2 regions of the Streptomyces sp. NPDC001401 genome follow, and region 1 is predicted to be linked to the other one. Evidence: riboswitches for the same ligand, from Rfam matches in the RefSeq annotation. Region 1 holds a riboswitch; the other holds the start of a gene.

The links. Region 1 has a riboswitch for cobalamin ahead of ACFY10_RS03510 (prenyltransferase/squalene oxidase repeat-containing protein). Riboswitches for the same ligand answer to the same signal wherever they lie in the genome.
Region 2: linked by a shared signal. The riboswitch ahead of ACFY10_RS00330 (cobalamin biosynthesis protein) and the one ahead of ACFY10_RS03510 (prenyltransferase/squalene oxidase repeat-containing protein) in region 1 are both predicted to bind cobalamin.

Annotation. Positions count from the first base shown of each region.
Region 1 covers NZ_JBIAWI010000001.1:748,696-752,965, reverse strand. The annotation lists gene ACFY10_RS03515 (SCO2322 family protein) at 1-420, opposite strand, end outside; gene ACFY10_RS03510 (prenyltransferase/squalene oxidase repeat-containing protein) at 417-1,649, opposite strand; cobalamin riboswitch at 1,758-1,895, opposite strand; gene ACFY10_RS03505 (phosphotransferase) at 1,960-2,625, shown strand; gene ACFY10_RS03500 (nuclear transport factor 2 family protein) at 2,622-3,089, opposite strand; gene ACFY10_RS03495 (MBL fold metallo-hydrolase) at 3,131-4,159, opposite strand.
Region 2 covers NZ_JBIAWI010000001.1:61,956-66,225, forward strand. The annotation lists gene ACFY10_RS00315 (lysozyme) at 1-550, shown strand, start outside; gene ACFY10_RS00320 (anion permease) at 703-1,950, shown strand; gene ACFY10_RS00325 (hypothetical protein) at 1,985-2,212, shown strand; cobalamin riboswitch at 2,353-2,495, shown strand; gene ACFY10_RS00330 (cobalamin biosynthesis protein) at 2,595-3,644, shown strand; gene ACFY10_RS00335 (cobyric acid synthase) at 3,641-4,270, shown strand, end outside.

The DNA of each region.
Region 1 (4,270 bases):
CAGCGGCTTCGCCACCGACGCCAGTGCATCCGCCGTCGTGCCGTCGGCAGACACCCGCGCGCAGACCGTACGGCGGGTCGGCGGTGTCTCGCCGGACGGGGCGTCCGCCGCCGTACCGAAGTCGATGACGAGCGCCACGCGCTTCTTGCCGTCCTGCGCCGGCGTCCGCGAGCAGATCACCGGGAACGACGCCTGGCCGCGCGGCTTCGCCGAGTCGGCCGAGTCCTCGCTCACCGAGAAGCGGAAGCCCTGGACGTCGCCGTCGGAGGGGCGGGCGGTGGCGGGGCCCTGGGTGGCGTACGTCCAGCGGCCGTTGTCGTAGTCCCAGAAGGACCAGTAGCGGTAACCGGCGGCCTGCGCCTGGCCGCCGGCAAGGGTGAGGAACAGCACCGCCAACAGGAGGACAGCGCGGCGGATCACGGCTGTGCCTTCTTCTTACGGCCGCTGATCAGGAACCCGACCCCGATGCCGCCGACGAGTCCCACACCGACGATCCACCAGACGCCGAACCCGGAGCCCTTCTTGGCGGAGTGGTCCTCTGCGCTCTGCGAGGACTCGCTGGGGTAGGCGCCGGACGTCGGGAGGGCGGCCGGCTTCGGACCGGTCGCGTTGAGGAGCTTGACCAGGTCCTGGCCGCCGAAGTCGTTGTAGTCGAAGGTCGCCGCGTTCGCGGCGAGGATCAGCTGCGCATACGCGGCCGGTCCGGCCTGCCGGGCCCATGCCCCGGAGTTGGTCTCCAGCCAGCGCATGGCGTCGGCCGCCTTGTCGCCGTGGCCCGCGGTCGCGAGGGCGAGGACCGCGTCGGCCGTGTTGCCGTAGTCGGGCTGGGGTTTGGCGCCGGCCAGCACCGACGTCAGGTGCTTGTCCTTGGCCAGGGCCTTGACGAGATATCCGGCACCGTTGCGCGCCGCCTGCTCGGGAGCGGTGGCGTTCTTGCACGTCAGATCGGTGTCGGTCGGCTTCGCGGCGTCCCCGGCCAGCCCCTTGCCGAGCGCGCCCACGACCGCCGCCGCCGTCGCGTCCGCGTTGGCGGCCAACTTGCCCTTCTTGTCCGGCTGGAAGGCGAAGGCACCCGCGCCGTCCCCGTTACAGGGGAGGGCGAGCTTCAGCAGGGCGTCGTAGGGAGACTTGCCGTCCTTCACAACCCCGCCCGGCTTTTCGCCAACGGCGGTCAGCGCGCCGATGACGACGGACGTCGAGTTCGCGTCGCTCGCCCCGCCCGGCAAGTAGCCCCAGCCGCCGTCCTTGTTCTGCACGGACTTCAGCCAGGAGACCGCCTTGCCGGTGGCGGTCCGGTGTCCGCCGAGCGCGGCGAGGGCGTGGACGGCGGCGGCCGTACTGTTCGTGTCGACCGCGAGCTTGGCATCGCAGGCCCTCGCGGCATCGGCGCGGAACGCCGCGAACGCACCGTTCGCGCACTGCTGTCCCGCCAGCCAGTCCACCGCCTTCGCCGCCGGCTTCACGCCCACGGTGTCCTGCGCGAGCAGCGCCAGCGACTGGCGCCAGACGCCGTCGTACTTCGGGTCGGAGGTGCCGTACAACCCGTCGGGTATCGACGGGGCGGGGGACGCGGCGACAGCGGGGACGGCGGCACCCAGTACGGCGGTGGCGGCGGCCAGAGCCGCGACGCTGCGGCGGACGACGTTCATGATCGGCGGGTGCCTCTCCCTGCGGGAGCGGGCAGCACGGGAGACCCCGGGCGGCTCGGCTCCGTATGCCTCGACGGTGCCGCGCGCCGACGGGCTGCCGACGCACGTGAGCCGGTCACGACCGAGCGGGGCAGTCCGGCTGACCGCCTTACGGGCGGTTCACGGTTGCGGGGTCAGCGCCGGAATTGCACCGGCTTCCCCCCGTACGGTGTGATGACGACCCGGCCACTCTACCGGCCCGTAGGAACACGCTGAGAGCCGCCTGTGAGGCGCCGGCCGGTACGTTCGGATCATGACAACGGGGAGGGTCATGACGACGGGGAAACTGCTCGGCACGGGCCGGGTCAACGACGTGTACGAGATCGACGAGGCGTGGGTGCTGCGCCGCGACCGGCACGGATGGGGCGACGCGGCCGCCGAGGGTGTCGTGATGGAACACGTGCGTGCCCACGGCTACCCCGTGCCCCGCGTGCGGCTCGCCGACTCCACACGCACCGACCTGGTGATGGAGCGGCTGTCCGGGCCGACGATGCTTCAGGCGTGCCTGGATGGTTCGCTGGGCGCCGACGAGGCGGGCGCGACCGTGGCCGACCTGCTGCGGCGCCTGCACGCCGTCCCCACCCGCGACTCCGCCGATCCCGACTGCCGGGTCCTCCACCTCGACCTGCATCCGGACAACGTGATGCTCACGCCCGACGGTCCGCACGTGATCGACTGGTCCAACGCGGAGGAGGGCCACCCGGGCCTCGACTGGGCCATCTCCGCCATGATCCTGGCCCAGGTCGCCGTCGACGACGAACCGATCGCCGACAGCGCCCGCGCCATGCTGACCGCCCTGCTCGCCGACCCCTCCCACCTCACCGAGGCAGGCCTGACGGAGGCCCGGCGCCGACGCGCGGCCAACCCGACGATGAGCCGACGGGAGGTCGAACTCCTCGGGGAGGCCGAGGAGTTGATCCGTACGTTCCTGCGCTAGCGGTCGAGAGCGCCGCGGTCCTGGCGCGGGGTCGGGCCGCCGAAGGGGAGGTGCAGGGTCCGCGAGGCGAGCAGCCACCGTCCGTCGACACGACGGAACGTGTCCTGGTAGTGGCCGACCTGGACGGGCGGGCCGGCGGGCACCATGTCGCCGGACCAGCCTTCGATGCGGTACGTCGTGAAGTACGAGGTGGCCTCTGCGATGTCCTCGGACGTCACGGTGACCCGGATGTTGGACATGACCCGCCGCGAGAGCTTGTCAGCCGGCCGTGAGCCGAAGTACTTCCGCAGCGCCTCCCGCCCCTCGGACCGCCGCCCGTCCCCCGGAGGCGGCCACTCCCACCAGCCGTCCTCGGTGAACAACTCGGCCACGGAACCCGGCTCCCCGAGGTCGAGCCGGTGGACGAAGTCGAGGATCAGACGTTCACAGGCGCGTTCGGCGAGGAGTTGCTGCAACGGGTCCATGGTCATTGGGTACCAGTGGGCACCCAGGGCCCACGAGCGAATTACACCGCCACGTACGTCACCGGATCGCTCCCCGCCACCGCCTCCGCCCGCCCCAGCTTCACCAGCCGCCGCAGATGCGCCTCGGCCTCCGAGACCGCGATGTTCCTTGAGCCGTACGGGATTTGGGCCCAGGGCCGGTTCCACTCCATCCGCTCGGCGACCTGCCAGGGCGTGAGGGGCTCGACCAGGAGGGACCGGAGCCCGGCGAGCCGTTCCTCGTGGTGGGCGAGCAGCTCCCGTACGCGTGCGGGGGCGTCGGCGAACACGTGCTGGTGGGCGGGGAGCACCTCGGCGGGGGCGAGCCGGCCGACGCGTTCGAGGGAGTCGAGGTAGTCGCCGAGGGGGTCGGTGATCGTGGCGTCGTCGGGATCCTCGTAGAGACCGATGTGCGGGGTGATCCCGGGGAGCAGGTGATCGCCGGAGAACAGCCGTCCGTGACCCGGGAGCAGGGAGGGGTGCTCCTCCTCCAGGTGCAGGCAGACGTGGCCGGGGGTGTGCCCCGGCGTCCAGATCGCGCGCAGCCGTCGCCCCGGCAGGTCCAGGAGCTCACCGGGGACGATCTCCCGGTCGGGCAGGGCGGGGGAGAAGCCCGGCAGGGTGGTGCGGGGGGCTGCGTCCCGCAGCGGCGCCACATGCTCCTCGGGGGCACCGGCTGCGACGAGCTTGGCGGTCATGTACGCGAACCAGCGCCCGGGCCGGGTCTCCCGGGTGCGCCGCACGATCGCGGTGTCCGCGGCATGCATGGCGATCCAGGCCCCGGACGCCTCCCGAACCTTGCCGGACAGGCCGTGGTGGTCGGGGTGGTGATGGGTGATCACCACCCCATGTACCTCGGCGGGCGAGGTCCCGCACGCGGCCAGCCCGTCGGCGAGGGTGTCCCAGGACGCGGGGTCGTCCCAGCCGGTGTCGACCAGCACCGGCCCGCGGTCGGTGTCGACGACGTACACGAGCGTGTACCCAAGTGGATTGTCCGGAATGGGGACTCGGACGGACCGCACGCCGCCGCCGTGGTCGGTGACCTGTGTCATGGACTCCCCTGTCGCCGCGTTCCAGTCACTATAACTAGAACGGGTTTCGATGGGAGCCCAAGTCACCCTTCCGGGGTGCTGTGAGGCCTGTGGACTCCTCCCGGTGGAACT
Region 2 (4,270 bases), 690 kb from region 1:
CAAGGCGACCGAGTCCACGAACTACCGCAACCCGTACTTCAGCCAGCAGTACAACGGCGCCCGCAGCGCCGGCATCATCCGCGGGGCGTACCACTTCGCGCTGCCGAACAAGTCGTCGGGCAGGACGCAGGCGGCGTACTTCGTGCGCAACGGCGGCAGGTGGAGCGCGGACGGCTGGACTCTGCCGCCCGCGCTCGACATCGAATACAACCCGTACAACGCCAAGCACAAGTGCTACGGCATGAGCAAGGCGAGCATGGTCAGCTGGATCAAGTCGTTCAGCGGCGAGGTGAAGCGGCTCACCGGACGCCATCCGGTGATCTACACGACCACCCACTGGTGGAACACCTGCACCGGCGGCAGCCGCGCGTTCGCCGCGAACCACGCGCTGTGGATCGCCCGCCACACCTCGGCGGACGCGGGATCGCTGCCGGCCGGATGGTCGTTCTGGACCTTCTGGCAGTACGGCAACAGCGGCAGCCTGCCAGGTGATCAGAATCTCTTCAACGGGTCGCAGGCCCAGCTGAGGAAGTTCGCCCGGGGCTACTAGCCAAGGGGCACAAGGAACCGGGGGGCCGCCGGGACCGGGCGGATCGGCGACCCCCTCATCCAGACACCGCACAGCCCACCTCAGTTCATCTTCCGTTCACCCAGGTTTCCTACGGTCAACCGACCGATGACTTCGAACGATTGCCTGGGTAAATGGAAAACTTCTCGCTGATCCTCGCGATTGTGGTCGTAACCGCACTCGCGTTTGATTTCACGAACGGTTTCCACGACACCGCCAACGCGATGGCCACCACCATCTCGACCGGTGCACTCAAGCCCAAGGTCGCGGTGGCCATGTCCGCCGCACTCAACCTGGTGGGCGCTTTCCTCTCCGTGGAGGTCGCCAACACGATCTCCAAGGGTCTCGTCGACGAGAACGGCATACGTCCCGAGGTCATATTCGCGGCGCTGGTCGGCGCGATCCTCTGGAACCTGGTGACCTGGCTCGTCGGCCTTCCGTCCAGCTCCTCGCACGCCCTGATGGGCGGCCTGATCGGCGCCACCATCGCCTCGGCCGGCATGGGCGCGGTGCACGGCGACGTACTCGTCACCAAGGTGCTCATCCCGGCGCTCGCCGCCCCGATCGTCGCGGGCGTGGCAGCGCTGCTCGCGACCCGGCTGTCGTACACCCTCGGCAGGAAGGCCGACGGCAAGGCCGCCGAGAAGGGCTACCGCGCCGGCCAGATCGCCTCCGCGGGCCTGGTCTCGCTGGCCCACGGCACCAACGACGCGCAGAAGACGATGGGCATCATCACCCTCGCCCTGGTCGCCGGCGGCGCCGTCTCCCCCGACTCCGACCCGCCCACCTGGGTCATCCTCTCCGCGGGCCTCGCCATCGCGCTCGGCACCTGGCTCGGCGGCTGGCGCATCATCCGCACTATGGGCAAGGGCCTGACCGAACTCCAGCCGCAGCAGGGCTTCGCCGCCCAGACCAGCGCGGCCACGGTCATCCTGGCCTCCTCGCACCTCGGCTTCTCCCTCTCCACCACCCACTCGGTCTCCGGTTCGGTGATGGGCGCGGGCCTCGGCCGCAAGGGCGGCGTGGTCCGCTGGTCGACGGCGACCCGCATGCTCGTGGCCTGGTGCCTGACGCTGCCGGCCGCGGCCCTGGTGGGCGCGCTCGCCGAGTCGGTCACCAACCTCGGCGACTGGGGCACGGCCGTCGTCGCCGTCTTCCTGGTCGCCTCCAGCGCGGCCATCTGGAAGCTCTCCCGGCGCGAGGTCGTCGACGCGTCGAACGTCAACGAGAGCGCCGAGCCGGCCGGCGTGGTGACCACGGCGATCGCCGCCGTGACCCCGCCCCCGGCGGGCACTGTGACCGAGGACCTGACGGCCACGATCCCCGCCCCGGCCACGACCGCCAGCCCCGATCCGGCGACCCCGCCGGCCGCGGCCGTCTGAGCCCGCCCACCCGGTACGAAGGAAGAGAAGCAGCATGAAGATCGACTGGGCAGCCCTGGGCTCCGTCTTCGGCGTCAGCCTCGGGGTCACGGTGGGCCTCGTGGCCCTGTTCACCCTCGGCGTCATGGGCCTCTCGCGCCGCGAGCGGGCCGTGGCGCAGGGCAACTCGGCGACCCTCGCGGTCACCGGCGCGTATGTGTGCTTCGCGGCCTGCGCGGCGGCGGTGGCGTACGGAATCAGTTTGATCATGACCAAGGCCTGAGTTCCGATACCTGAGGCCTGAGACCCACCCGGTGCCGGGACGGTGATCCGTCCCGGCACCACACGTTTGCGTGACCCCGGCGACCCCTCGTATGTGGGCCTCAGCACACTCTCCCGTCGCAGGTCAACGGCAAGTTGACGGCCCTTCCGGCCCCGTGGTGGACTGCCGGAGCCATATACGGCGGCAAGAGAGGAAGCCGGTGAAAGTCCGGCGCGGTCCCGCCACTGTCACCGGGGTAGCAATCCCCGGGAGCCAGGAACTCTCACCGCCGGTCTCGTCGAACCAGGGCGCGGACACCCTGAGTGAGGACATGTCGCCATGCTCGCCTGCCGTTTGAGGTACAGCACCCGTTCGCTGCCCGACCCCACGGCCGGCTGAGCCGATGCGTGCCGATCGCGTCTTCGCGTACGGCGCCGCCGCCGGCCTCCTCGGTGACCTCCTCCTCGGCGATCCGCGCCGCGGGCATCCGGTCGCCGCGTTCGGGCGGGCCGCGGGGGCCGTGGAGCGCGTGTTGTGGCGGGACCATCGCGGGTGGGGAGCGTTGCATGCCGCCGTGTGCGCCGGTGGGGCCGTCGCGCTCGGGGCCGCCACCGCATCAGTCGTACGTCGCTCCCCCGCCGCCTCCGTCGCGCTGACCGCCGCCGCCACCTGGGCCGTCGTGGGCGGGACTTCGCTCACGCGCGAGGCCCGTGGGATCGGGCGTGCCCTGGAGGCCGGGGACGTCGACGGTGCCCGGGCCCGGCTGCCGCATCTGTGCGGGCGGGATCCGCACGCCCTCGACGCCGACGGGATCGCGCGGGCCGTGGTGGAGTCCGTTGCCGAGAACACGTCCGACGCGGTGGTGGGGGCGCTGGTGTGGGGGGCCGTCGGCGGGGTGCCGGGGCTGCTCGGGTTCCGGGCCGTCAACACGCTCGACGCGATGGTCGGGCACAAGTCGGCCAAGTACCGGCGGTACGGGTGGGCTTCGGCGCGGCTGGACGACGTGGCGGGGTGGCCGGGGGCCCGCCTGACCGCCGTGCTCGCGACGGTCGCGGGGGGTGACCCGCGAGGGGCGGTACGGGCCTGGCGTTCCGACGCCGCGAAGCACCCCAGCCCCAACGCCGGGCCCGTGGAGGCGTCGTTCGCGGGGGCGCTCGGGGTGCGGCTGGGTGGGACGTTGTCGTATGGGGGGCGGGTTGAGCATCGGCCTGTGCTGAACGGGGAGGGGCGTGCGGTGGACGTCGGCGACATTGAGCGTGCCGTGCGGTTGTCGCAGCGGGTTGGGTGGCTGGCGTTGGGGGTGAGTGCGGCTGGGGCGCTGCTGCGGGGCCGGGTCGCACGGCGCCCGGCGGTGGGGGCTGTGCCCACCCGTTCCGCCCTGCGGAACGACTGCCCACAGCGATCGCGGAACGGTGCCGCACAGCGGTCGCATGGGTCGGGGGGCGTGTCATGACCGGCGGTGGTCTTCTCGTCGCCGGTACCACCTCCGACGCCGGTAAGAGTGTTGTCACCGCCGGGATCTGTCGTTGGCTGGTGCGGCAGGGCGTCAAGGTGGCGCCCTTCAAGGCGCAGAACATGTCGCTCAATTCGTTCGTGACGCGCGAGGGAGCCGAGATCGGGCGGGCTCAGGCCATGCAGGCACAGGCGTGCCGGGTCGAGCCGACCGCGCTCATGAATCCCGTACTGCTCAAGCCCGGTGGCGAGCAGAGCAGTCAGGTCGTGCTGATGGGCAAGCCGGTGGGTGAGCTGAGCGCACGCGGGTATCACGGGGGGCGGCAGCAGAAGCTTCTCGGGACCGTGCTCGACTGCCTCGCCGAATTGCGGGGCACGTATGACGCCGTGATCTGTGAGGGGGCGGGTTCTCCCGCCGAGATCAATCTGCGGCGGACCGACATCGTGAACATGGGGATCGCTCGCAATGCGCGGCTTCCCGTGCTCGTGGTCGGTGACATCGACCGTGGTGGGGTCTTCGCCTCGTTCTTCGGGACCGTCGCCCTGCTCTCGCCCGAGGACCAGGAGCTCGTCGCCGGGTTCCTCGTCAACAAGTTCCGCGGAGACGTCGGCCTGCTGGAGCCGGGG